DNA from 2 places in the Lysinibacillus sp. BNK-21 genome. Region 2 is predicted to be linked to the other one. Evidence: riboswitches for the same ligand, from Rfam matches in the RefSeq annotation. Region 2 holds a riboswitch; the other holds the start of a gene.
The links. A riboswitch is a leader RNA that binds a small molecule or an ion and turns the genes downstream of it on or off. The one in region 2 is predicted to bind FMN.
Positions count from the first base shown of each region.

Region 1: another riboswitch for FMN. It lies ahead of ACMGGO_RS16470 (ECF transporter S component); the one in region 2 lies ahead of ribE (riboflavin synthase).

Region 1 is NZ_JBLQTS010000001.1:3,207,147-3,210,717, reverse strand. Features, by position in the region: gene sigX (RNA polymerase sigma factor SigX) at 1-213, shown strand, start outside; gene ACMGGO_RS16475 (RNA polymerase subunit sigma) at 210-1,496, shown strand; FMN riboswitch at 1,640-1,825, shown strand; gene ACMGGO_RS16470 (ECF transporter S component) at 2,044-2,631, shown strand; gene ACMGGO_RS16465 (sodium-dependent transporter) at 2,851-3,571, shown strand, end outside.
Region 2 is NZ_JBLQTS010000001.1:2,951,661-2,955,231, reverse strand. Features, by position in the region: gene ACMGGO_RS15190 (YibE/F family protein) at 1-881, opposite strand, end outside; FMN riboswitch at 1,102-1,227, shown strand; FMN riboswitch at 1,344-1,469, shown strand; gene ribE (riboflavin synthase) at 1,669-2,307, shown strand; gene ribB (3,4-dihydroxy-2-butanone-4-phosphate synthase) at 2,332-2,961, shown strand; gene ribE (6,7-dimethyl-8-ribityllumazine synthase) at 2,977-3,459, shown strand.

The sequences.
Region 1 (3,571 bases), 260 kb from region 2:
GAATTTATGCAGGTAGAATCAGCACTTGAAAACTGTACAGGAGACCAAAAAATGGTCATTATTATGCGCTATTTTCAAGATTTATCGATTGCAGAAACAGCGCAAATACTAGATTGGACAGAAGCTAAGGTAAAAACGACCCAGCATCGAGCCATTAAATTTTTAAGGCAACAGCTACAGCCGATTAGAGAACAGGAGGCGAAACGGCAATGACGCATAAGCCATTTGATGATGAACAGCTTGAACATGTCTTGAACAATGCCCCTAAGCTTTCTGACCGCCGTTCAAAAGAAGAAATATTAAATCGGTTAATGGCAGATGCTCGCTTGCAGGATAATAGTCACCTACAAGAAGCGATACAACAACCTATAGAGAATGAAGAAGCACAACAAGAAAGTAAATCTTTAATACAAGATGAACGACCATCACGATTTAAGTTCCGAAAAATGCCGATTTTTACGAGTGTAGCAGCAGTTTTCGCGATAACGGTACTCGTTGGCTTCATGTTCATGAATAATGACGCTAGCCAAAAAGATCTAGCTAGTACGCCAGAAACGGCTAATTACTCTACGTTACAGGAAGATCGTTCTGCTAAAGAGGCAGCTACCCAGGATGAGGCACTTCAATCCAGTATTGTATCGGAGCATGAGCGTATGTTATCTTTACGGTCGTCTGTCTATGAGGAAGATGTGAAAGATGCTGTCGTTTTCCGTATTGGTTTGGCAGGACGCGATGCAGAAAGTGTTCCAATGACATATGTGATACCAAATGAGCGTGTAGCAACTGATTTTGGAACTGAAAAGCCTTCTACCCTACAGATGTATGAAAAATATGCTCCTCAAATAGATGAAGAAGCCAAAGGGTTTACGGATTATCATCCTTTTAAAGGTGAACTGAAGGAGAAGGAAGACAAGCTTGTCCACGTATTACCAAAGGACAATGACTATGATGTTGCATCAGCTACCGTTAATGAGTACAAAGGGACTTTAGAGGATACCTTCTCGGATTCTGAATATACGGAAGTTGAGATTCAAAATGAAGATGGCACACCTTATGAGTTTTCTCAGGAGGGTGAGCCAAGTCAAGCTATGTCATTAACAAACGCCAAGCATTTTAATTATTATTTATACCAAGATGGTAGTGGGGCAGAATATCTGTCACCAGATTTCCGTCAAACATTTGCTAATGTTACAGAGGCACTTACACTAATGAAAAACAAAAATGATGATGTTTATGTAACAGTGGTTCCTGAAAATGTAACATATACCGTGAAAGAGGAAGCAGAAGGTGTAGTCGTAACATTCGATATTCCCTTAGATTTAGCATCGATGGAGCCAATTCGCGCTACCCAATTGATTGAAGCTATGATGTTAACTGCTGCTAGCTTTGACCAACAATTACGCTTGGATAATGTGGTCCAAGAAAGCTGGGAAGGATTCGATTTAAAAACGTATTTGCCAAAGCCTGTGGGGCCAAATAAACAATATATGCCTTAGTCAAAATCAAAAATGGAGCATTCCTGTAACATGGAATGCTCCATTTTTACAATACTTACAAATCTAATCGGAATTTTTTAAGCAGAACTATTTACTTTTTCTTAATAATTAATTATAGTAAGGTTGTAGTATAAAATAATATGATTCATCTTCGGGGCAGGGTGAAAATCCCGACCGGCGGTAATAGAGTGGTGAACCGTTAATGTTTCCATTAACTCGAATGGTTTATGCTTCGCTCTTCAGCCCGCGACCTGTGCAAATTTATTTGCATGGCTGACTTGGTGTGATTCCGAGGCCGACAGTTAAAGTCTGGATGGGAGAAGATGGAGGTACGATCGTCATTCATTGTTATGAAATAAACTATGACCGAGCGCTTTTTTTGTATGGCTTTTTAAACAGTGCTCAAAAATAGTTTAAATTGACGCCTATTCGTCATGCCTTTCTCCCTTGTGCTCTTTATGCATAAGGGTTTTTTTCGTGCTAACAATTGAAAGATCGTCACCTTTCTTCTTGCGAGATTGAATCAGCAAAGAGGAGAGAGTTTTCTATGAAGAAAAATGTTAAACTTCAATCGTTTATTACGATTGGCATGCTGAGCAGTATTTCGTTTTTATTAATGCTTTTTAATTTCCCAATTCCACCATTCCCAGCATTCTTGGAAGTCGACTTTAGTGATATGCCTGCATTAATAGCAGCCATCACAATGGGGCCTGTAGCTGGTATTTTAGTAGAATTATTTAAAAATGTATTGGATTGGATTTTCTCTGGAACGCCAACAGGTGTGCCAGTAGGTCATATTGCCAACTTTGCAACAGGTATTTTATTTATTTTGCCTGTAAGCCTTATTTTTAATCGCTTTAAAACAATTGCTGGTCTTGTTGGAGGTTTAGCGACTGGAACAGTCGTAATGGCAGTAGGGATGAGTATTTTAAACTACGCAGTATTTTTACCGATGTACACATACTTCTTAGGAATGGAACCTGTTGTAGGTGACTCACTTTATAAAATGATTATCGCTGGGATTTTACCATTTAACATTGTGAAAGGTATTTTATTAACGGCTATTATGGCGTTTTTATTTACAACTATGCGCAAGTGGATCGACCGCCAGCGTTCTATCTATATAACAAAATAATTTTTACTAACCTCGGGTGAACATACCTGAGGTTTTTTGTTGGAAGGAATGATGGATAGGGAAAGGTGTGAAGAATAGAAAGGCAAAACTAACGGATAAATATAGAAAAAAGTAATGGGGTAAAAAAGCTAACTAGTACTTTATAATTATAACCTAGTCGAAAGCTATATTTTCATGTAAAATAGAGAAGAGTTTAGAATGTTTGAGGAGTTTGAAGAGATGAGTGGAAAAAAAGGACAATGGTCTAGTAAATTAGGTTTTATTTTAGCATCAGCTGGTGCGGCGATCGGACTAGGGGCAATTTGGAAACTTCCCTATGTAACAGGACAAAGTGGTGGAGGAGCATTTTTCCTTATCTTTGTGTTATTTACCTTGTTAATAGGACTACCGATGTTATTGTCCGAGTATGTTTTAGGACGTGGTACACAATCCGAGGCTGTAACAGCGTATAAAAAAATTGCTCCAACTAAGCCAGGCTGGGCTTGGATTGGTCGAATGGGCGTGCTAGGCTGTTTTTTATTATTAACTTTTTATAGCGTAGTTGGAGGTTGGATCTTTATTTATAGCGGGCTAGGTGTAGCTGGCGCGGTAATTGATCCAGCAGTAGATCCAACTGAATTATTTGGAAAAATTATAGGCACGCCTTGGATTACGCTAGTTGGTCTAGTGTTGTTTACATTAGCCAACGTACTTGTGATTTCATTAGGTGTACAAAATGGGATTGAAAAGGCCAATAAATGGATGATGCCGTTACTTTTCATAATGTTCATTGTCCTTGTTGTGCGTGCAGTTACATTAGATGGGGCAATGGAAGGGGTAAAATTCTTCTTATGGCCTGATTTCTCGAATATTACGGGTAAGGCATTATTAGAAGCCCTAGGGCAATCGTTCTTTGGGTTAGCAGTAGGCTTTTCTTGTTTAGTTACATATAGCTCTTATC
Region 2 (3,571 bases):
TGTCCCGAAGATTTCAGAGCCTTGACAGAGATTGTAGGATCTTGCTCGTATAAAGCAAAAATTGAGGAAGCCATTGTAATAGAAACATCCATTACTGCCCCAAGTGAGCCAATAAATAAACCTGCCATAAAGACAGTACGATAAGGACGTGTTAAAAATTGCATTTCTTCATAACGAAGACCATTTTCACCTGTCAACCACATTACAATAGAGCTTATGATAAGCGCTATAACAGTGCCTAAAAGTGTGGACACGATGGCTACATATGTTTTTGTATGCAATCCACTAATAAGTAGTAGCGAAATAATCGTAAATAGCAGGGCGCAAATGCCGCTGACTAATAACAGGCTTACGCCCCCATGCTTCACATAAAGATCTAATGCGAATGATAAAATCACAGCATTGACACTCAAACTAATGATAGAAAATAAGCCTTGTCTTTTACCTACAATAAGTAGGGCAAAAATAAAAATCCATGCAATCATTACCATGGTTTGATCTCGTTTTAAATCGAGAATGGTTCCTGTTAAAACAGATTGTGTTGTGCGATCATCTAGCGTGACAAAGATTTCATTGCCTACATGGTATTCTTGATCAAAAGCACCAGACGAAGAATAGTCATTCGTCAAATGAATGGATTGCCCCTTATGCTGACCATTTTTGATAATGGCCATAATCTCCTGTGTAAACAAAAAATCCTCATTTTCATACATATCTGTCATCGGTTCTGATGCTGTTACATCCACTTGCGTTATTTCCGCTATCGGTCGATCATAAAATTGTTCGTTATGATGTACGAAAACGATCGAAACCCCACAACAGAGTGCTAATAGGGCATAGAAAATAGCTTGTTTAAAAGGTATATTTTTAAAAAATGTCAAGTAAATGACCTCCAAACTGCTAGACTGAATAGTCACTTGTAAAGGAACGTTTTTTTGATTAAGAAGTTCCATAAACAGGTTAAATGTCATCATTTTAATAACATCTTTTACATTTTTCAAGTCGAGTCAAAGCTGTTTAAAATTTATGCTTCGAAAAAAATTTAAAAAGAAGGATGGATAATATAATAAAATAGTGTTATCGTAAGATTAGCTAAATAAAAATATTCTTCGGGGTAGGGTGAAATTCCCGATCGGCGGTGATGAAGCAATTCAAAGTCCGTGAGCGCAAGCTGATTTGGTGCAAATCCAAAACCGACAGTTACAGTCTGGATGGGAGAAGGGTAAAAATGCGAACTTTTTAAATTGATTCTAATTTAGAAGGTTTATTTGACTATGCATTTATTACAAAACTTCCCAATCATCTTGTGGGAAGTTTTTTTATTTAGCCACAATCGAATAGAAGATGTTCTTCGGGGTAGGGTGAAATTCCCAATCGGCGGTGATGAAGCAATTCAAAGTCCGTGAGCGCAAGCTGATTTGGTGCAAATCCAAAACCGACAGTGATAGTCTGGATGGGAGAAGAACGAGTGAGATGACAGTCTATGAAAAAATTGTTTTCAAATAGGCTTATTTGTTGATGTCTTATACTCCCAAAACCCCTTTGATGTAAAGGGGTTTTTATTTTTTATTGCTAACGAGAGAAGGGAGAAGGATAAGGCACAAAAACAGGTGGATCAACTTTAAAAGTTAAGGATAGAAGTGCTAATAAAGTAGAGTAGGTGATGGAATGTTTACAGGACTTGTAGAGGATATTGGTATCATAAAAGCCGTGCAAAGCGATCGGGACAGTATGAAAATTACGGTTCAATCAGCCAAGATAACGGAGGATGTCAAGCTTGGTGACAGTATAGCGGTCAATGGAGTTTGTTTAACGGTGACAAATTTCACACAACAGCAGCTTACGATGGATGTTATGCCTGAAACAGTCAAAGCAACAAATCTACAGCAGCTGGCAATAGGCGATTCTGTTAATTTGGAGCGTGCCATGCCTGCTAATGGACGATTTGGTGGCCATTTTGTTGCTGGTCATGTTGATGGAGTCGGCAAAATTTTGCGAAAACGTCCAGTAGCAAACGCCGTTTATATTGATATCGAAATGTCAGAGGAACTAACCAACTTTTGTATTCCAAAGGGTTCCATAACAATTGATGGCACAAGCTTAACCCTTTTTCATGTTGAAGCCAAGAGTGTCACAATTTCACTTATTCCTCATACTTACAAAGAAACCGTTTTAGGTATGAAGAGGGTTGGAGCAATCGTTAATATCGAAACCGATTTAGTTGGAAAATACATTATAGGGCAATTAAAAAAGGGGCAAACAACGCCAGCTATTACAAGAGATTATTTAGCACAACATGGTTTTTAAATCACAGAATAGGAGTTGATCATCGTGCTACATTCAATTGAAGAAGCCATAGAGGATTTAAGGCAGGGCAATATGATTGTGGTGGTTGATGATGAGGATCGAGAAAATGAAGGAGATCTTCTGGCACTCGCTGAATTCATCACACCAGCAACAATCAACTTTATGGCAACCAATGGTAGAGGTTTAATTTGTACGCCGATTTCGCAGCAGCTTGCACAAAAGCTAGATTTATATCCAATGGTTCAGCACAATACAGATAACCATCAAACCGCATTTACGGTAAGTATCGATCATGTAGAAACAACGACAGGGATTAGCGCCTTTGAGCGTGCGCTAACGATACAAAGAATGATAGAAAAGCAAGCTAAGCCAACTGATTTTCGTCGACCAGGCCATATTTTTCCGTTGATTGCGAAAGAGCAAGGCGTGCTGGAACGGAGAGGGCACACGGAGGCCACTATTGATCTAGCGAAGCTTTGTCATAGCGTACCTGCAGGTGTTATTTGCGAAATTATGGGTGATGATGGGCACATGCTTCGGTTTGAAGAACTAACAAAGTTTGCTGCACATCATGGCTTAAAAATGATCTCGATAGAAGCATTGGTTGCTTATCGTAAACAATTATCCACTAATAAAACTAAAATTTCTATGTAAAAAGGAGAAGGAACAATGGGTCAAACATTTGAAGCACAATTAATTGGAACGGATTTGAAAATTGCAGTAGTAGTGGGTCGTTTTAATGAGTTTATTACTAGCAAATTATTGGATGGGGCAATGGATGGTTTAACTCGTCATGGGGTTAATTCTGCATCTATTGATGTTGCATGGGTGCCAGGAGCTTTTGAAGTTCCTTTTATAGCCAAACAACTGGCAGAAACGAAGAAATATGATGCTATTATTGGTTTAGGTACTGTTATTCGTGGCTCTACAACACACTATGACTATGTTTGTAATGAATCGGCAAAAGGCATTGCCAATGTGTCATTGTCAACGAATGTACCTGTTATTTTTGGAATTGTTACTACTGAAAATATTGAACAGGCAATTGAACGTGCAGGAACAAAATCTGGTAATAAAGGCTATGATGCGGCAATGTCTGCAATTGAGATGGCAAATCTAAAGAAAATGATTGGATCAGGACAATTTGAATAGTCTTCACAACATTTGTTTCTTTGAATATTTTGAACAACCATGGGAAAAATATGCTTAAGTGTATTTATTGAAGGTGATTGTTTTCATAAATGTACTAATCTTGAGCTGGCTC